Regions from separate parts of the Alteromonas sp. 009811495 genome, predicted to be linked through region 2. Evidence: riboswitches for the same ligand, from Rfam matches in the RefSeq annotation. Region 2 holds a riboswitch; the other holds the start of a gene.
What was found. A riboswitch is a leader RNA that binds a small molecule or an ion and turns the genes downstream of it on or off. The one in region 2 is predicted to bind thiamine pyrophosphate.
Positions count from the first base shown of each region.

Region 1 (10,960 bases), 1.1 Mb from region 2:
ATTTTATCAGTGAAAACGCGTCATATCTCAGCGTTGAAAATAACAACACGTTAACTGCAGAAATGATTGAGTTCAGCGGTTCGTGGTCCGTATTAAATAAGTTTGATGGATATCACGTACCGCATTACCACTCAAATGGTCTGGTGAGTGGTGTTTTCTACGTGGACGTTCCGAAAGACTTGAGCGAACACGATGTAAGTGGGCACCTGCATTTAGGAAGAGTAGATAAAACACCATTCTACCAAATTGACCATTTCACAACGGTTAAGCCAGAAAATGGCAAACTGGTCCTATTTCCCTCACATGCGTGGCATGGTACTTTCCCTACCGAACGAGAAGGAAACCGTTTAACTATTGCGTTTGATGCTATTATTAGTTGAAAGCGCACCCACAGGGTTCACAGTTACAAGTGCCACAACTGTTAAATGTTGCGCTTTTGTTGAGGAATTGAATTAATCGATTAAGTATCAAACTGGAGTGACGTAATTAATTAACAATCTTATTTGTTGGTATATTAATCAATTGATTTAAAAACCACATGGTGTAAACAGCCTGTTACTTGACTCGTTATACCAATCCGTGTGAGTATACTACGTTCGTAGTACTGACGATTGACGTTAGTACTGCATTCCTGAAACAAAATTGTGAAAGTTTTATACGCCCCTTGCCCGAATATTTTCCTATCGGCGAGGATTCAAATAAGAAATTTGGTTGGGAACTATGTCCAAAATGAGCAAGAGAACTCTTATTGCTTCTACTGTTATGGGTGCATTCGCACTAACAGGTAGCGCAGTCTCTGCAGATACGCTAGAAGATCTTCATAAAGAAGAAGCGAAAATCCACGCGGCTGCAGCGAAATCTCAAGAAAAAATCAACACGTTGTTTGAGCAATCTCAGGAACTACTTGTTGAGTATCGTCAAACAGTAGATGAGACAGAAAACCTTAAGATCTACAACGATTACATCGCTAGCCTTGTTGCAGACCAACAACGCGGTATCGATTCACTTCAGCGTCAAATCGACAGCATCGAAGAAACTAAGCAGGGCATCGTTCCTCTTATGTTCCGCATGATCGATAGCCTAGAGCAGTTCATCAAGCTTGACCGTCCAATTCACTTGGAAGAGCGTCTTGCGCGTGTAGAGCGTCTTCGTGACATCATGGCTAACTCAAACGTTACTGTTTCTGAACAGTTCCGTCAGGTACTAGAAGCATACCTAGTTGAAGTTGAGTACGGTACGAAGATTAACTCTTACCAAGGTACAATCAACGACGCAGGTACAGAAGTAACTGTTGACTTCTTTAACCTAGGTCGTACAGCTCTTACTGCACTTTCACTAGATCAAACTCACGCATGGGTTTGGAATAATGAAACTCGCTCTTGGGAAAAACTAGGCGATGAGTACCTGTCTTCAGTAATCGAAGCAGTTAAAATGGCTAACGGTTCAATCCCAGCGGACCTAATTAAAATTCCAGTTAGCGCAGCGGAGTAATAGTTAATGAAACCAGTATTCAAAACTCTTTTAGCCGCGGTAGCAGTTGCGGTTACAGCAACCGGAGTACAAGCTCAGGAAGCAAAGAGCCTTAAAGATCTTCTTGATCAAGTACAGCAAAACCGTGTTTCTGAAGCACGTCTAGACAAGCAACGCGAAGCTGAATTCCAATCAGCACGCGCTGACAAACAAGCACTTCTTCGCAAAGCGCAAGCTGACCTTAAAGCTGAACAAGCGCGTGGCGATCGTCTACAGAAGCAATTCTCTGACAACGAAGTTACATTGAACGAAAAAGCAGCTGAGCTAGATCAAGCGACAGGTACGCTTGGTGAAATGTTCGGTGTTGTACGTCAAGCGTCTTCTGAAGCGTTTGGTCGTATCTCAACTTCAATCGTAAGTGCACAATTCCCTGGCCGTGGTGAATTCCTAGCTGCAATGTCTGAAGACTCTAAAGGTCTTCCAAACATTAAAGAACTAGAAGACCTATGGTTCGCACTTCAAAAAGAAATGACTGAAGGTGGTGAAGTAGTTAAGTTCACTACAGAAGTTGTAAATCTTGACGGTGGTTCATCACAACAAGAAGTACTACGTGTTGGTACATTTAACCTTGTTGGTGAAGCAGGTTACCTAGCGTACGACGCTGAAGGTGAAATTGTTCAGCCTCTAGGTCGTCAACCAGATGGTCACTTCGTTGCGTCTACTCAAGACCTAATGGAAGCGACTTCAGGTTTCACTCCTTTCTTCGCTGACCCTTCTCAAGGTGCGATCCTTGGTCTATTGAAGCAGAAAGCGACAATGTCTGAGCGTTATCACGCAGGTGGCCCAGTAGGTTACACAATCACGCTAATGCTAGCGGTTGGTCTACTAATCGGTCTTTACAAAATGATTACGCTAACTATCGTTGGCGGCAAAATGCGTTCACAGCTTAAGAACGTAAGTAACCCTTCTGAAGGCAACCCACTAGGTCGCATTCTTAAGGTTTACCAAGAGAACAAAAATGCTGACGCTGAAAACCTTGAGCTTAAGCTTGATGAAGCTATCCTACGTGAACTTCCACGTATCGAAAGCGGTATCAACGTAATCAAGATCTTCGCAGCGATTGCTCCTCTACTAGGTCTACTTGGTACAGTACTTGGTATGATCGAGACATTCCAAACTATCACACTATTCGGTACTGGTGACCCACGTATGATGGCAGGAAGTATCTCAATGGCGCTTGTAACTACTGCTCAAGGTATTATCGCGGCTCTGCCTCTAATCCTTACTCACAGCATCGTAGCGTCTCGTAGCAAGTCAATCATCCACATTCTTGATGAGCAAACTGCGGGTATCGTAGCTGCTCACACAGAGTCGGAGAAGGCGTAATATGAATTACCTGATTGGATTATTTGAATCGGTCAGGGACTTTATCGCTACCGGCGGTGACGTACTTTACTTCGTTGCTGCCGCGCTCTTTCTCATGTGGGTATTAATGATTGAGCGTTACTGGTATTTAACCTCGGTCTTTCCAAAGGTGAAGAAAAACATCATCGCCAATTGGGATGCCCGAGCTGATACCACTTCATGGTATGCGCATAGAATCCGTGACGCGTGGATTTCTCAAGCGTCAGACGACCTAAACGCTAGAATGCTGATTATTAGAACCATTATTGCAATGTGTCCACTAATCGGGCTACTGGGAACAGTAACCGGTATGATCGGTGTTTTCGAGACTATGGCAACACAGGGCACCAGCAACGCTCGTCTTATGGCCGCTGGTATCTCTATGGCAACAATCCCGACGATGGCGGGAATGGTTGCTGCGCTATCTGGACTGTTCATCAGTTCACGTCTTGAAGCGAAAGTGAAGCTGGCAAGAGAAGGGCTAGTTGATAGCCTGCCACATCATTAGAGAGAGAGATTATGGCTCGAAAAGTCAGAACCGAGGAAGAAGATGCACAGATCGACATGACGCCCATGTTGGACATCGTGTTTATCATGCTTATCTTCTTTATCGTTACCACTGTTTTCGTTAAAGAAGCAGGGATTGAAGTTAACAAGCCAGATGCGAGCCAGGCGATTCTTCACAAAAATGCAAACATCTTTATCGCCGTAACGGAAGATGGAAATGTTTGGTTAGATAAACGTGAAGTAGCGCCGGACAGCGTAAGAGCGAATATTGAAAGACTGCTTACCGAGCAGCCTACTGACTACGTAATCATTCAAGCTGATGTTAAAGCGAAGCATGGTTTAGTAGTTGAGATTATGGATCAGGTTAAAGCCGCTGGCGTTAACCGAGTCTCGGTAGCGGCAAGGGGATAAGATGTTACGTATAATTGTATCTATATTTTTAGGTGCTGGTGTTGCATTCGCCCTGTTCGTTCTAATGGCAAAGTTGATTGAGAACTCATCTAGACCAGCAGACGAAGTTCCGCCTGCACCGGTGATCGATATTGTAATGCAGGAACCAGACGACCAGACGCAAACGCGTACTCGTGTTCCGCCTCCGCCTCCGCCGCCACCGCCTCAGCCTCCAAAAATGGAGCAAGTTGAGCCGGAAGCAGCAGAACCTGATGCAGATGGTTTTAGCCTAGCTATTCCTGCTGTAGATACAGGTGGTGTTGGTGTAAACATTGGTGGTGTTGGTGCAATGCAGCGCGATGGTGATGCTACACCTATCGTTCGTATCGACCCGAAATATCCGCCTGATGCAGCCCGTGACGGCCGTGAAGGTTGGGTAAGACTGTCATTCACTATCAACGAAGTTGGTGGTGTAGACGATATCGAAGTTATTGATGCTGAACCTAAGCGTATTTTCGACCGTGAAGCACGTCGTGCTTTGCGTAAATGGAAATATAAGCCTAAGATCGTAGATGGCAAGCCGGTTAAACAACCTGGCATGTTCGTACAGCTAGACTTTAAACTGGAGCAATAGATCATGATGAAACGTTCATTCAAAATGACAGCCGTTGCTTTAGTGCTTGGTGCAGGCGCGGTGCTTTCAGCACCCGTTGCACTGGCGCAGTCTTCGCCTGTTGTTTGTCCTGGATATCAAAAGGGTAAAACAACGCTTGTAGGCGAGCGTACCGGTAAAAAGGTTCAAAAAGCATTTGAGTTCTACAACGAAGACCAAGTTACCGAAGCACTAAACGTATTATATGAAATCGATCCGTCGGACGATTTCGATAAAGCTTACGTTAAACGCTTTATTGGTAACCTTTTGGCTTCTCAAGAAGGCCAAGGCTTAAAAGCGTATGGCTACCTTGAAGACTCAGTTCAGCCTAAAGTTCTTAACGACTTAGAACATTCTCAAACACTTAAGTTACTTGGTGACTTAAGCATGCAAGAGAATAAGTACACTGACGCGATTAAGTGGTATAACGAGTGGATGACATTCACTTGTAAAGAAGACGCTGATGTATATACGCGTTTGGCACAGGCTTACTATGAATCTAAGCAATTAGCGAAGATTGTAGAGCCAGCGGATAAAGCAATTGCTTTGTACGAAGAGCCAAACAAAAACCCGTATGTACTAAAGCTTACTTCGTACTACGAGCGTAAGATGTTCCCTGAGACGGTTGCAGTAGCAGAAGAACTTGTACGTAAATTTCCTGAAACACCTAACTGGTGGACTCAACTTGGTTTCTTCTACCTACTTGTAGAAGATTACAAGAAAGGTCTTTCAACGTTTGAACTTGCTTATATGCAAGATTACTTGAAAAAAGACAGTGAAATTAAAACGCTTGCACAGCTTTATCAAACTAACGGTATGCCTTATAAAGCAGCTAAACTGCTTGAAAAGCATATGAAAGAAGGTTTGCTTAAAGATGATGCAGATATGCTAGCGAATATTGCAAACGCATATCACCAGGCGAAGAACTACAAAACAGCTGCGAACATGTACGCACGTGCAGCAGCGAAAAGTTCTGACCCAGAGCATTACCGCAAGCAAGGTACACTATTGTTAGTGGCTGAAGACTACAAAGGCGCAATCAAAGCACTTGAAAATGCTCTTGAGCGCGGCGCTGAAGACCCAGAGAAGATTCACTTCACACTTATGGAAGCGAATTTCTATGCGGGTAACTTCAAGTCTGCTTACAGACATGTACAGGAAGCTAAGAAAGACCGCTCACTACGCCGCAATGCTGCTGCGTGGGAACCTTACATCAAGGAAAAAGCGAAGAACCGTGGTATTAGCATTTAATTCCGCGCATTAGCGAAAGAAAAGCCTCCTTTAGGAGGCTTTTTTATTGCTTTCAATTCAGTGAAAAATACGGTGAGAACAGCATTTTACCCACCGTAAAGCGTGTTGGTACAACGCAGTGCAAGCCATTACCATTCAGTCGTCTAGGCTACATAAATAACAGCTTTATTTCTTCGCGCAGTATACGTGTAATGTCTTTGATGCCATTGGCGTTAAGTTGTCTCTTAAGTTGCGCTATGTTGATTTCATGACTACTCATTGCAGTGAGCACATCATTGTTATTTAAATAGCGTAAAGACCCTTTTTTCTTCTGGTTAATGGCATGACCAAAAAATGCGTTTTCGTTGTCTTTGAGTGCAGCAAAGAGAAGTGTGAGTATTAGCCATACATCATCAAGAGGGCGGCTCCCAGCAACAAAATGCTGTAGTTTTTTCATTAATATAGCCTGAATCTCCTCGGGTACTGTTGCTATATCAATTCTATCTTTTTGCCATTTAAATAAACTCATCAAGAGCTTTAGTGATTGGTTGGCCGCTTCAGTCATGGCACAAAAGGCTAACGCACTCGTTTCTCCGCTTGCTTTGTTCGGTTTTCTCCCTTTATCGACAATGCTAAAGCCATTATTAGTCCAAAAACTGTCTAGGGCAGTGGTGGTTCCGTACGATGTTGTCAGTGCATCAATAGCGTGTTGATTTGCGCAGCTTTTTATTTCGCTTAGTAAAAAAGAGCCATACCCCTTGCTTTGCAAGGCGGGGGACACGGCGATACGGTTTATACGCCAGTATTTTAATGTAGCTAAGGAAGCATCTGCGGCCAACAAGGCCAGTCTTTGGGCGCTCAAGTGCCCTTTAGGTCTGCGCTCACCAGTAGCAATTTGCTGAGCGAGTGAAGCAAATGGTTTTCCACCTTCTACGTTAATAATAGCCGCAGCAATAACGCTATTTGAGTAAGTTAACGTGGCAAGTTGAATGTCAGGGCTATCGACAAGACGCATCAAGTCATCTGGTGTGGTTTGATAGTGGGCTAATGTAAGCAATTGCATTACTTGGCATAGCATATCGTCGTTTAGTGACTTAACTTCGCTCAATGTAAAGGTGGTATCGCTGATATTAACGCTGATTCGTTCACTGTATTCTTGTTGAACGTGATTGCTCCCTGATTTTTCAAACAAACATGTGTCTAATATAAATTGTTCAATTGGATCTTCATCGTACCATCGCAGTGGTGTTGTCAGTTTAATATGCTTAGGCAAGGGGGCGTTGCCTTCCGTATCTGGGCCTTTTCCTTCTGAGTCTTTTCCTTCAGAGTCTTCTGCTTTAGAGGAAAGCAGCGTAGGCAATAGTTTTTGTACAAACCCGTTACCACTGCCTTCATAGCCTTGCAATGTAGTGCTTAAAATCCAATTTTGATGAGAGCCGATTATAGTTTTGAGTAAGGGGAGGGGAAAAGAAGCGGCTTCATCAACAATGATGAAGTCAGTATGCTGTGACAATTGAGCCGTCAGTTGTTCGTTATCAGGAGCGACCCATTTAAGTTCACCTTGGTTACAGTGAATGTGATGATTGCCAATATACGCCACGCCAAGTTGCTTGTTCGCGAATTTAAATATTTGGGCGACGTTATCAGATAAGCTACTGGTAAGTAAAATACGCTTTCCTTGGCGCACCAATTCACTGGCAACAATCCCAAGTAGCGATGATTTTCCCCTACCGCGTGGTGCTGTAACAAGAGCTCGACAAGGTTTTGATTGGTCAAATGTGGTCAATTCATTAAATCCACGCGCTTGCTCGTCAGATGCAAAAATCTGCTTATCATAGTGACAGTTATCTAGCGCGGGTATGAGAGGCTGGCGCAGTGTCGGAAGATGTAACTGTGAATCGCTGTAAATTGCTACATCAGCATTACTCTTAAGTTTTTCCACCATGCGCGCTATATAGCTACTGTAGGTTAGCGTATAGCCGTGGGATAAAGAGGACGTTTTAACTTTGCTAGCCCATTGCTTTAGGTCGGGGCAAATCAGAACAAGGCAACCACCGTGTTTAATGGTGCCCGCTACTGCCATCATATCTCCAGCGGAAAACGATTTTTGGCAATCAAAAAATGCAATATCACACTCAGTGCCAAGTACATGCTTTCGGGTCTTGCTATCGCCAAATTGCGCAATGGTTATTGATTGTGGGGCTAATGCAATTAATGCATAGCAAGACGAATCGCAAAATGACTCTGTACCGCTTATCACGAGTATACGTCTGTGATAACGAGGCGTAGTGCCGTGAGCGTATTCGAGAAAAGGAGTAAATAACCAATCGGCTAATTGTTGTAACGCCATGAAAGTGTTTTTTCGGTATAATTAAGTGACTATAGTAGCGATTTATTAAGAGGAATTCGAATGCGCTTTCTTTCTCGGCGTTTAGTTATGCCAAATGATCTCAATTATGCCAACTCCTTATTTGGTGGCCGCGCGTTGGAATGGATTGACGAAGAAGCCGCAATTTGGGCAATTTGCCAGCTTGAAACCAACTGTTTGGTGACCAAGCATATAGGTGAAATAAGTTTTGAGTCTCCGGCATTGCAGGGGGATATTGTTGAGTTTGGGCTTGAGACAAAAGCGGTTGGTCGCACGTCTATTACCGTAAGCTGTTTGGTGCGTAATAAGGCAACGAAGAAAACAATCTGTTTTGCTGATGATATTGTGTTTGTAAAAGTAGACCCAGAAACCCGTCAGCCCACCGCGCACGGCAAAACGCTGGAAGGACTTAAAGCACAAACCGATGACGAGGTTAGAAAACTCAACCTGAATATTGAAGAAAGTTAAGTTTGAATAACATAGATATTTATTAAATAGTACTTAACGTTATCTTCGCTTGACGGCGTTTACCCAACTGGTAGACTCCGCCTAGTTGGTAAGCCATACGCTTAAGTATGTACTTACATATGCCAAGGGGTGTCCGTATTTCGGTCTGAGATCCACATTGTGTGGGAACCCTTAAACCTGATCCGGATAATACCGGCGTAGGGATGGTTCACAATATAGCCTTATCACCTGCCGTTAAAGCCGGATCTTTTTTCTTAAAACAAGAACAAGAGATCCCATGTACAAATCATTTTTCACTCTTTCTTTACTCGCCAGTTCAGTGGCTGCTTATGCTCAAAATACCAATGAAGTTAGCGAGCAAGCACAAGATATCGAACGCGTTGTGGTAACGGGTGACTTTCGTCAGACTACACTTGACCAATTGAGCGCAAGCGCAACTATTTTAGGCGAAGCGCGTTTACGCAGTAGACAGCCTTCCCACATCGATAGCGTACTTAATACAGTTCCCAATGTTAACTTTGCCGCAGGTGCGTCTCGCGGTCGCTTCGTTCAAATTCGTGGTATTGGTGAGCGCAGTCAGTTTGCTGAGCCCATCAATCCGTCGGTTAGTTTTATTGTCGATGAATTTGATTTTTCTGGTCTGGCGGCAGCAGGCATTATTTTTGACACCAAACAGTTAGAAGTCTATCGCGGCCCGCAAGCTACTTTATACGGTACTGGTGCGCTAGCAGGGGCTGTAAAACTAACTAGTAATGAAGTAGGCAGTAACGCGCCAAGCTATGTTGAGGCGCGCGCTGGAAACAAAGGTAGTTACCGTATTGAAGGTGCAACGGGTAACGATATTAATCAAGATTGGGGTTATCGCGTTGCGCTAGTACACAATCGCAGTGACGGATTTGTTGAAAATACCTTTTTAAATCGCGATGACACCAATAATATTGATGAAACTGCTCTGCGCTTTGCATTGGAAGGTGAATTAGACGATACCACCACATTGGCGGTAACTTATCGTTGGTACGACATCGATAATGGGTACGATGCATTTTCTTTAGATAATGACAACAAAACCCGTTCTGATGAGCCAGGTTTTGACGAACATCAGACACATGCGATAAGCGCCCGCAGTACAACACGCACTGCCAAAGGCGATCTTATTCTGATTGCTACGCATGCTTCCCATAATATTGCATATGGCTATGACGAAGATTGGACGTTCACAGGTTTTCACCCGTGGGGCTATACATCATTTGACGCCTACTATCGCGATGTAGACACCCAAACAGGAGAAATACGATTTGTATCCTCACCTGAAGCGGCACTATTTGATGGGAAAACTGACTGGACAGTAGGGGCGTTCTACAAAAACTCACAAGAGCAATTATTGCGTCAGTACACGTACCTTAGTAACGACTATGCTAGTGAATACACGCCAACAACAACGGCTTTGTATCTTCAAACCGAAACACAGCTACAAGATAATCTTACCTTGGTTGCGGGAATTCGCGCAGAAAACTACGATTTTGAATTTGCCGACAATAACGGGCTAACACGTGATTTTGATACCACAATGTTAGGCGGTAAGGTGGCTCTCCAATACACAATGGGTGACCATTTTTACTATGCTAGTGTGTCGCGTGGCTTCAAAGGGGCTGGATTTAACCCTGATAATCGTGTGAACGACGACCAGCGTTTCTTCGACGAAGAGTACAACTGGAACTACGAGTTAGGTGTGAAGGGGCCACTCTTAACATCAAACCTTACTGCACGCGCCGCAGTATTCTTCATGGATAGAACCGACACACAAGTTAGCGACTTTGATGTTATTACTCGTGATGATGGTACTGCTGGATTTGTTGATATTATTGATAACGCAGACTTAGGTACAAATAAAGGTGCAGAACTAGAGCTTAATTGGTTAGCCAATGATGCGTGGCAGGTCAGTGTCAGCGTGGGGTATTTAAGTGCTACATTTGAAGGGTATACCCTAGCAGATGGCACAGAAATACGAGAGCAGCGACAAGCGCAAGCGCCTAAGTGGACTGCTAATGTATTCAGTGAGTATGCCTTCACCGATACTTTATTGTGGCGTGTTGATATGGACTTTAAGAGTGAGTATCGATTCTCTGACGGACATGATGTAACTGCACCGAGTACAGCACTGTTTAATTCAGAAGTTGTGATGCTATCAGGGAATTGGCAAACGTCTTTGTGGGTGCAAAATGCGTTTGACCGTGAATATTACACCAGAGGCTTTGGTGGGTTTAGCAACGATCCACGCGACGAATACGCATTTAACGAGCCGTACTACCAAATTGGCAATGGACGACAGTTTGGCGTAACAGTGAAATACGCTTTTTAATAAGAGGATTTTGGTATGCAAGTTATGGTCGAGTTGTCGTTATACCCTTTGGTAAATGAATACATTCCGCCAATTCAATCGTTCATCGATAGATTGAACAGTTACGCTGAGC
Region 1 is NZ_CP113972.1:1,231,986-1,242,945, forward strand. Features, by position in the region: gene OZ660_RS05585 (tetratricopeptide repeat protein) at 1-380, shown strand, start outside; gene OZ660_RS05590 (DUF3450 domain-containing protein) at 730-1,491, shown strand; gene OZ660_RS05595 (MotA/TolQ/ExbB proton channel family protein) at 1,498-2,856, shown strand; gene OZ660_RS05600 (MotA/TolQ/ExbB proton channel family protein) at 2,858-3,382, shown strand; gene OZ660_RS05605 (ExbD/TolR family protein) at 3,394-3,792, shown strand; gene OZ660_RS05610 (energy transducer TonB) at 3,794-4,405, shown strand; gene OZ660_RS05615 (tetratricopeptide repeat protein) at 4,409-5,674, shown strand; gene OZ660_RS05620 (GNAT family N-acetyltransferase) at 5,823-8,003, opposite strand; gene OZ660_RS05625 (acyl-CoA thioesterase) at 8,064-8,489, shown strand; TPP riboswitch at 8,605-8,710, shown strand; gene OZ660_RS05630 (TonB-dependent receptor) at 8,767-10,848, shown strand; gene OZ660_RS05635 (YkoF family thiamine/hydroxymethylpyrimidine-binding protein) at 10,864-10,960, shown strand, end outside.
Region 1: another riboswitch for thiamine pyrophosphate. It lies ahead of OZ660_RS05630 (TonB-dependent receptor); the one in region 2 lies ahead of thiC (phosphomethylpyrimidine synthase ThiC).

Region 2 (10,960 bases):
TCCTTCAGAGTTAAAAGCACAAAAGCCGCTTGAAGGGTTACTTGATAACCGAGTAAAGCAAGTGTTTGGACAAGGAGCTAGCGCACTATGAGATGGTTAATGATTGCGTTAGCGGTCCTTGCCGCATTTATTATTACGCTCATTGTCGGGCCAATGATTTTAGGCGATAAAGGCTATGTGCTCATTTCCCTTGGCAATAAGGGAATTGAAATGACGGTGATAAGCTTTAGCCTGTTTCTTATTATTGGTGTAGTAGGTGCTTATGCCTTATTGCGTCTAATCATGTGGGCATTAAGCTTATTTACAGGTTCACATAAATGGTTTGGTGCACTGGGAGAACGCAAGCGAAAGCGTGCGTTTTACGATGGCTTGCATGCCATGGCAGCCGGTGACTTTGAAACTGCTAAAAAAGCATTAAGTAAAACCACCAACGGTGACTTTGAAGGCGTAAATTATTTAGCCTCTGCTCAAATTGCTTTCGCCAACAACGACTTCGACAAAGCGCGTTATTTCCTAGAACAAGCTAGCGAATTTCCCAATGCAACACTTGCCGCTACCGTGATGCACGCACGTATCGACATGGTAGATGGCAAACACGAAGCTGCACTTGCGAAATTAGATGAGCTTGATGACAAGTCTCATGAAAACAGACAAGTTGTGCAATTAAAGGCGCAGATACTTGCAGCACTAGGACAGTGGCAAACATTACAAAATAACTTAGGTAGCTGGCGAAAAGCGCTATCAAAAGAAGATTACACTGCGTGGAGTCAGCGCATCGCAAAAGGGAAGTTTGCAGAGATTGCCAGCAAACAAGGTGCCGTTGAGCTTAAGACCTATTGGGACAATTTACCTCGTAAACTTCGGCACGACGACGCTTATCGTGCGGCGTACATTCAGCAACTGCTCGACCAAGGTATGCACGCTGACGCTCAGCAGTTACTGGTTGATTGGCAAAAACGCGGCCTAAATAGTGCGTTGTTCCCACTTTTCACGCAACTGAACATTCCGGACTCGTCACCGTCACTACGCCTACTGGAAAGCTGGATAAAGCAAGACGAAGATAACGTGGCGTTATATTCAACACTTGGCCAAGTAGCATTTAACTCGGGTGACGACGTACTTGCAGAAAAAGCGTTGTTAAAAGCGACCAAAATGAAAGCGCGAAAAGAAGATTTATTGCTGTTGTCAGCCATAAGCGAACGTAATCAAGACACGGCAACTGCCCTTCAGCTTTACAAAGAAGGGCAGCAAACAGCTAACAAATAAACTAATTTTCATTTTGTTTATTGATAAGAAGCAAATCGTAGAGATTTGCTCTTGTTACCTCCAAGGAGCTGGAATTAACAGTTGGCTAGGCTGTTATTAGTCACGATATCATATGACATTATAGATTGAAGAATTCTTACCGGTAGTAGTAGGTCCTTGTGCGGGTTGACTATAATGTGATCAACTGGCCTAATATCATATGTCGTGTAGAAAACTGGACTTACAACTGCCAATTCCCACCCGCCTTTGTAAGGTAACCTCTCTAGATATGAAAACTTAAGTTCATAGGCTTGGCTACCGGTTGGTGCTTCGTTAATCCTTCTTACTCCAAGTCCTAAAAAACCAATTCGATGAAGGATATAAACTAGGTCTTCACTCTCATGTTTGATACCTTTATCCTTTCTAGAAATTTTCAAACCTTCTTTCTCAATAAACTGAATAAGTTGAGCCCGGTTCCATATTCCTGGTCGTGATTTGAACGCAGATATTACTTTTTCAAGGTTTTCATAAATATTATTGAAAATAGCTCTAAAATCTTTCTCAGCTTCTTCTGTAAACTCTCTAACTGATTTTCTAAAGATGTCATTCCAGTGGTGTAGAGAGAACTGTTCGCCTAGATCAAATAAGTCTATATCAGCTGGGGCTTCATGCTCGATTCGAGTTAATACTTTGTCGCACAAAGCAAGCATATGTCTTGGAGTATAAAATGTATGCCTCAATAAGTAGTCAAAGCTACTTTCGTCCCTATTCAATTTATTTTTTATACTCGTCGGAAAAATTCTATTCCAAGTTTTATCTGAGTCAATTGAATAAATATCATCTTTTGATCTTTTGTGATGTTTTCTTACATTCATCTCCATTGCTATTCTTTTGTTAACTAACCCTAGCATGTCCTTTGGATCATCCCAGTTTAAACAATTACTTTTTCCAGTAATCCAGTCTGCCCCCCACATAGTTGAATGAAAATAAAGCTCACTTGGAATGGTTAAGAAAATACGAATTTTGGCTCCACTTTCAATGAAATTTACATTGTTTCTTCCCATTAAGATGAGTAGACCATTTACAAAAAGTCTGTCATACCTTGAAAATGAAAAACCAATTTGATCAATATCATCTATACATAGAACAACGCTCTTATTTATCTCTTTTGTATATTCAATTAGTGCGTCCTTAGCGTCTTCGTACTCTACATCTCCCTCGAGGGTATTTAAAAGTTGAGAGATATCTGGCACTAGAGAAATTTTTCCCGTTTGCTTGCTAATTAAAGAAATAGCTTTTCTAAGCACCGAACCTTGATGCAAGCCATATTGACACAAAAAGTTGTATATAGTTTCTAGGTTTCCACCACTTATGAATTTATTAGCTTCACCGACAACACTTCGCATTATTTGGGCAAATAAAATAAATTCTATAGTATTAGAAATACTCTCTTCTATTAATCTGTCATCATCCTTAACTTCGTTGATAGCAACTAAGACTTTTTGAAATAAGTTAGTTTTTCTTGGGCGTATGGTAATAACTTGTGAGTTTTGACTATCTGAGCCAAGATATTCAACTAATGTAGACTTACCTGAACCTTTTCTGCCGTATATCAACCAAACATTATTATCATGAACCTCATCATAGACATCTGGAGCCTGCCATATATAACGTAATTCATCTCCTTGAATTTCTCCGATTCCTTTCGATAATTTAATAGGCATTAAACTCTCCTTTAGAAACTATGCATATTTTTGTGATTTAATAAATCATGAGTGGTTAAAAATTAACCACTAAAAATAGTAGCTAGCATTACTGCACTATGCAACTAGATATCTATTTGAGTTTTCAGAGCCTAAATGCAAGCGAGAGAACATCAGCACATTGCGCTAATTAGATTCTGCCTTGCGCAAATTGGTGGAGTAAGATTTCATGCGTCACGAGTATTGATTAACAGCGAAACTCTATCCTTGAAATCTATTTCATTTTAAGTATATTTCAACACAAGTTACTTGTCGGAGTGCTTCACTGGATACCCAGTAAGCTGAGACCGCGAAAGCGGGATCCGTTGAACCTGATCAGGCTAATACCTGCGAAGGGAACAAGAAAATATAATGCTGAAGTAGAAATATTGTTGTGCTGCTGTGCTTTTGTAGTAGCACGCGCTGTTACTGTGGTTTAGATGCCTTAGCATCTTGATGTTTTAGTGTTGCACAGCGCAAAAAGCCACGTACTGCGATAACTTTCTTGCTTCAATCCTGCGTTATATTCTCCTTCACTCCTGACAAGCATTTTTAAACCTAAACTTTTTAAGGCCAAAATGCTATGTCGACACGACGCGAACAGCGCCAACAAGCGCAACAATTTATCAATGAACTAGCGGGCGAAGCGTACCCTAACTCTACACGCTATTACGAAACCGGCAGCCGCGATGATATTAACGTGGCTATGCGCCTTATTCACCAGCACGACAGTTTGGTAGGTGGTACAGAAGAAAACCCGCTTTTTGAAGCCAACCCAGCTATTCCTGTTTATGACACGTCAGGGCCTTATGGTGACCCAGCGCAAACCATTGATGTTCACAAGGGCTTGTCACCACTTCGCCAATCATGGATTGCAGAGCGAGACGACACATTTGCACTCGACGGCGTATCGTCATCATTCGCTAAAGAACGAGAGAACGACATTTTCACCGAAGACTTTCGCTTTATTCGCGAACGTAAACCGCTGAAAGCCAAGCAAGGCAAGAACGTTACGCAGCTGCATTACGCTCGCCAAGGTATTGTGACCCCCGAAATGGAATACATTGCCATTCGAGAGAATATGGGCCGACAGGCCATTAAAGAAGCAGAGCTAACTCAGCAGCACAAAGGCGAACACTTTGGCGCCAACTTACCAGAGACCATTACCCCTGAATTTGTGCGAGATGAAGTCGCTGCGGGCCGCGCCATTATTCCGTGCAACATTAATCACCCTGAACTTGAGCCAATGATCATCGGGCGCAATTTTTTGGTGAAAATTAACGCCAACATTGGCAACTCCGCGGTGACCTCATCGATTGAAGAAGAAGTGGAAAAGCTAGTGTGGTCTACCCGCTGGGGTGCAGACACCATTATGGATTTGTCTACCGGCCGTAACATTCACGAAACCCGTGAATGGTTATTGCGTAACAGCCCCGTGCCGCTAGGTACCGTGCCAATCTATCAAGCGCTAGAGAAAGTTAATGGCGTAGCAGAAGACTTAACCTGGGAAATGTTCAAAGACACCCTTATTGAACAGGCAGAGCAAGGCGTTGACTATTTTACCATTCACGCAGGCGTACTGCTTGAGTATGTGCACCTTACCGCCAAACGCGTAACGGGCATTGTGTCACGTGGCGGCTCTATCATGGCTAAATGGTGTTTAAGCCATCACAAACAAAGCTTTTTGTATGAACATTTTCGCGAAATTTGTGAGATTTGTGCGCAGTATGACGTGTCACTATCACTTGGCGACGGTCTTCGCCCCGGCAGCGTGGCGGATGCAAACGATGATGCACAGTTTTCAGAGCTGCGCACGTTAGGCGAGCTAACCAAAATTGCATGGGAATACGATGTTCAGGTAATGATTGAAGGCCCTGGGCATGTGCCAATGCACATGATTAAAGCGAACATGGAAGAGCAGTTAACGCACTGCCACGAAGCGCCGTTTTATACACTAGGCCCACTTACCACAGACATCGCGCCGGGTTACGATCATTTCACGTCAGGTATTGGCGCTGCCATGATTGGATGGTATGGCTGCGCCATGCTGTGCTACGTCACGCCAAAAGAACACTTGGGGCTACCAAACAAAGAAGACGTCAAGCAAGGCTTAATTACCTACAAAATTGCGGCTCACGCGGCAGACTTAGCAAAAGGCCATCCTGGCGCGCAAATACGAGACAATGCCATGTCAAAAGCGCGCTTCGAATTTAGATGGGAAGACCAATTTAACTTGGCTCTAGACCCTCATACGGCCCGCGCTTATCACGATGAAACGCTTCCTCAGGCGTCAGGCAAAGTAGCGCATTTTTGCTCTATGTGCGGCCCTAAGTTTTGCAGCATGAAAATTTCGCAAGAAGTGCGTGATGTAGCAAAACAAGCTGAGGAGAAACAGCAAGGTATGCAGAATATGGCTAAGGCGTTTAATCAATCGGGTGCAGCGCTTTACCATGCGGCAGATACTAAGGTGAACTTGCCATGACACAGCCCGTAGTGAATAAGCGGGTTGTGTGGTGTGTTGGTGGGATTGATTCTAGTGGCGGTGCGGGCATCTCTCGCGACGCTATTACACTGGCAGACCTTGATGTACACGCCTGCTTACTGACAACTCAGCTTACCGTACAGTCAAATACAGTGATGCTAAGTCGCGATATAACAAAGGTATCTGCTTTGAATGCGCAGTGGCAAGTGTTGGCACAGGATGCCTTGCCCAGTGCAATAAAAATTGGGGCTATTGCCAATGATGAGCAAGCACAACTATTGTGTACTCGTATACAAGCCCTTGGCGCAGCACGCCCTTTTGTCGTTTGGGACCCAGTGCTTACCACTTCGTCGGGCGGTCAATTAAGTGAGCTAAGTACCCATGCAATAATGCAGTTACTACAAACTGTCGATGTCGTTACCCCTAATACTCAAGAACTTGGCGTGCTTGCACAGCATACTGACGACATTACCTGTGTGGAAGATGCACTGACGTGCGCTAAGCAGCTCATCACCTTCGGCGCTCATGCAGTTCTTGTAAAAGGTGGGCACCTAACCGAGCCATTAGGTGCTACTTTAAATAGCACTCAGGTGTTCGATATATTTGTCACTGCCAATTACACGCGAACATTTGCGCTCAAGCGAAATAGCAATGGTGAGTTGCGCGGTACAGGGTGCATGCTTGCCAGTGCTCTGTGCGGGTTTGTTTTGCGCCATTATGATTTGCTTGATGCACTCACCCTCGCCATTGCGTACGTAAATCATGTACGTCAGTATTGTTCACAAATCCCTGGGCTTACCTTCAACGCGCGCACTATTGGGTTTCCTCAATGTCCAAGTGCTTTTCCCGATGTGTACGCTGGCACTAATCACACGGCCAGTGCGCTTTCACAGATTAGTAAGTCGTCTTCCCTTTTACCCTTTGCGCCACTTACAGAACGCGAAATGGGTATTTACCCTGTGGTTGATAGTGTCGAATGGCTAAAAGAGCTATTGCCTACAGGTGTTAAAATAATACAGCTGCGAGTAAAGCACGGCCCGCCGGATGCCATTCGCGACCAAATCAAGCAAGCCATTGATATGACCAGTAATACGTCATGTCAGCTTTTCATCAACGACCATTGGGAATGGGCCATTGCGTTGGGCGCTTACGGCGTACATTTGGGTCAAGAAGATTTAGAAAATGCCAATCTGCATGCCATTCAACAAGCAGGGTTGCGCTTAGGCATTTCTACCCATGGCTATGAAGAAATTCAACGCATCAAACGCTTAAACCCCTCTTACATTGCATTAGGTCATATATTCCCTACCACCACGAAGGATATGCCCTCAAGCCCACAAGGTGTGTCTCGACTTGCGAATTACGTTTCGCTTTGCGAAGACATTCCTACCGTGGCAATAGGGGGCATTACACGTGCCCGCATTAACACTGTCGCTCAAACTCACGTAAACGGCATTGCTGTCGTCACGGCGATTATACAAGCCGACAATCCTAAAGACGCGTTTCACGCATTGGCGCGGGAGGCAGGCTTTGCTTACTAAACAGGACATAAAGCGCTACAGCAGACAACTCGGGCTTAGCGAAATTGAAGAGCAGGGGCAGCAAAACATTATGCAGTCTCACGTGGTGGTCATTGGTCTTGGTGGATTAGGTACGCTTGCCTCACGCTACTTGGTAGGCGCTGGTGTAGGTAAAATTACATTAATTGATGGTGATGTTGTCGACATGAGCAACCTACAACGACAAATTGCCTACAACGAAATGCACTTGGGCGAGCTTAAAGCCAAAGCGCTTTGCAATGAGCTCAAAAAAGTTAACCCACACACAACCTGCAATTATAAAAGCTTATTTATTGATAGTAACAACTTACCAACCTTACTAAGCAATGCGACTTGCGTACTTGATTGCACCGACTCAGTTGCCACGCGCCAGCAAATAAACCATGCCTGTATAGCGTCTTCAATCCCGTTATTTATGGCAAGTGCTAGCGGTGTAACGTGGCAAGCAATAAACATCTCATCACAGGTTAAAAACACAGGCTGTTATGCCTGCTTAGTCGAGCATATTACTCTTCAAGAGGATTGCATCAGCCAAGGAGTGCTTGGACCTGCGGTAGGTATGGCCGCCTGCCATCAAGCTGCGCAAGCGTTACTTTTTCTGTCTAAACGCTACAGTGCGGATATCCAATGGGGGCGCTACCTCAACTGTCATGTTGCACAAGGCAGCATGCAGTCGTTTTCGCTTTTACCTTCATCACATTGCGAGGTTTGCCAGTGACTCAGATACATATCAGCGTTAATAGTCAGGCCATGAATGTTATTGCGCCTATATCTTTAAGCGAGCTTATCGCATTGAAATCACTCGACAGCATAGGTACAGCCGTTGCGGTGAACAACACCATTGTCAGTAAACGAGAGTGGTCAACAACCCACTTAAATTGTGGTGACACCATCGATATATTCACACTTGTAGCCGGAGGCTGAGATCATGTTAACACTTGCCAACCATTCTTTTTCCTCTCGATTGCTTACTGGTACAGGAAAATTCAGTGATCCCGATACAATGCAAGATGCCCTTCGGGCCTCGCAAAGCGCTATTGTGACACTGGCGATGAAACGCGTAGCCAGCAATACATGTACAGACATGACACTGAGTGTTTTACGCAATCTTGGAGTCACCCTATTGCCAAATACCTCTGGGGCTAAAACTGCACAAGAAGCGATATTTGCTGCTGAACTCGCCTATGAAGCAATTGGCAGTCAGTGGATAAAGTTAGAAATACACCCTGACCAACGGTATTTGCTTCCCGACCCCATTGAAACCCTTAAAGCCGCTGAAGTACTGGTTAAAAAAGGTTTTCATGTTTTGCCATATTGCGGCGCCGACCCCGTACTTTGTAAACGGTTAGAGGAAGTTGGCTGCACTGCCGTTATGCCATTAGCTGCGCCAATTGGTAGTAACCAAGGCCTTCAAACTAAACCCTTCTTACACATTATTGTTGAGCAGGCGACAGTGCCTGTCATTGTAGACGCAGGCATAGGAAAACCCAGCGATGCCATGGCGGCCATGGAAATGGGTGTAGATGCCGTGTTGGTCAACACTGCCATTGCTACAGCGTGCAATCCCGTTGCCATGGCCAATGCCTTTGCCAGTGCGGTAGAAACCGGCCGGCAAGCGTTTGAAGCCGGGCTTGGTACAACACACCGTACAGCGCAAGCATCTAGCCCGCTAACGGCTTTTTTAGACCGCGCGCTAACGTAATGTGGGAGTGCACAGTATGAAAGTAGCCGACGCTTTGCTACAACAAGATTTATCTCATATTGCCCTAACGCTTCACAGTAAAACGCGCAATGATGTGGAACACGCCCTTGGCAAAGAGAAACTCGAGCTTGATGACTTTATGGCGCTTATCTCACCTGCTGGCGCAAACTACTTAGAAGCAATGGCAAGCCGTGCTTACCACCTTACCCGCCACCGCTTTGGCAACACAATGCAGTTATTTGTGCCGTTATACCTCTCGAACCTATGTGCCAATGAATGCACCTATTGCGGATTCACCATGAGCAATAAAATTAAGCGCACCACATTGTCAATTAGCGATACGCTATCCGAGGTTGCTGCAATTAACGCAATGGGGTTTTCGCAATTACTGCTTGTCACAGGTGAACACGAAACCAAAGTAGGCATGGAATATTTCGAGCGCACCATTGACGCTATTCGCGACAAAGTAAGTTATTTAATGATGGAGGTTCAGCCGCTTACGCTAAATCACTACAAAACATTAAAAGAAAAAGGGTTAGACGCGGTGTTGGTTTACCAGGAGACCTATTCACCCCAGCATTACGCCAAAGTACACACGCGTGGTAAAAAGCAGGATTTTTTGTGGCGACTAGAAGCCAGTGATCGCATTGGCCAAGCGGGTATCGACAAAATTGGTATAGGTGCCCTACTCGGCCTTGGCGACTGGCGTGTAGACAGCGTAATGACCGCCTTGCATGGCCGACTAATTCAAAAACATTATTGGCAAAGTCGAGTCTCTATTTCGTTTCCCCGATTGCGCGCATGCGAAGGAAACCGAGATAGTGCACAGCACTCTCAACACTTGCCAGATGAAAAGCAATTACTTCAACTAATATGCGCACACCGGTTGTTTAACCCGCATGCAGAACTTTCTTTATCAACCCGCGAGTCGGCAGCTTTTAGAGATGGCGCTGCCCCTTTGGGAATTACGTCGATGAGCGCGGCATCGCAAACGCAACCAGGTGGCTACAGCACACCAACCACAGCACTAAATCAATTTGATATAGACGATAATAGACCTGTCGATAAGGTAGTCAAAGCTCTCGCCGTAAATGGTTTAGAGCCTGTATGGAAAGACTGGATGCCCTTTGGTTAGTGAAGACAAACATTCGAACACATATAAATTGACAGCAAAGCCTCCGTTTGAAACAGTAGTAACGCTATTTAGAAAGGACAAATAGCGTTTTTATTCAAATACGGATGAATATACCTATGAAAAAATGGATTACAGTAGTAGGCAGCGTAGTGTTTTTGGTTACACTACTCATCACCCAAGGCGCCTCTGCGCAAAATTATCAAGCCATAATTTGCAACAACTGCGACAAGACCGAAGCAAAAGCATTTGCACTTCTTGGTGAGTTCAACGTAAAGCATTCATGTAGCGAAAAGCGCCCTTCTAAGACCGACCACGCGCAAGCCTGTATCGTTAAGACCAATCCAATATTAGTTGCCAACGCATCAACAAAGAAAATTTGGGGCTTTCACGTATTTTACGCCGGCCTAGGTACTGCACTCGACGATATACGCTTAAGCGCACAACCTTTCACTGTGAACAACAAAACTCAAAAGGTAATGAAAGAGATTATCAAAACCTACGCACAGCTAGACGAGGTAATTCAGTCGGTCAATCATAAGCTTACAACCCCATCAAGCGTGTTAGAAACCGTACAGTCGGCGCCTTCAAGAAACTGCAGTGATAATTCGTCCATTGCCCCTGCAATTGAAGCCGCATTCTCCCCCCGCATAATCGGAAAATTATTAGACCTTGCCCAAGACACCTACCAGCATAAATACCCTGATCAGGGAACGCTGTTTTCGAACAGTCATTTTACCGGCAGCAACTTTTCTGTTAGCACCGATAACATCAATATTGAGGGCACAAGGGAGGTAATAAACAAAGATAGATTAATTGTGGCGGACTTTTCGGATGCTAAGACAAGTAAGACTATAAACCGCATTGCATACAACGTTTATTTGCAAAACCATGTTCTCGGTATCTCGGTTAACGAAAATGCCTCTAGAATAGATGGTATTGCGATTAGCGCCCTAAGTGCAGGTGCCTTAACGAATACTCACCCGTGCATGCTCGAACACCTCAATAAGTATTGGGAAGCGAGCATACAATCAAGCACTTCGGGCGGTAATTTTGGGGATGGTGGCTTAACAGATTACGGTAGAGGCTTTAACTTTA
Region 2 is NZ_CP113972.1:127,922-138,881, reverse strand. Features, by position in the region: gene OZ660_RS00625 (uroporphyrinogen-III C-methyltransferase) at 1-91, shown strand, start outside; gene OZ660_RS00620 (heme biosynthesis HemY N-terminal domain-containing protein) at 88-1,266, shown strand; gene OZ660_RS00615 (P-loop ATPase, Sll1717 family) at 1,341-2,969, opposite strand; TPP riboswitch at 3,252-3,363, shown strand; gene thiC (phosphomethylpyrimidine synthase ThiC) at 3,571-5,469, shown strand; gene thiE (thiamine phosphate synthase) at 5,466-7,010, shown strand; gene OZ660_RS00600 (HesA/MoeB/ThiF family protein) at 7,000-7,746, shown strand; gene thiS (sulfur carrier protein ThiS) at 7,743-7,952, shown strand; gene OZ660_RS00590 (thiazole synthase) at 7,957-8,730, shown strand; gene thiH (2-iminoacetate synthase ThiH) at 8,747-9,865, shown strand; gene OZ660_RS00580 (hypothetical protein) at 9,982-10,960, shown strand, end outside.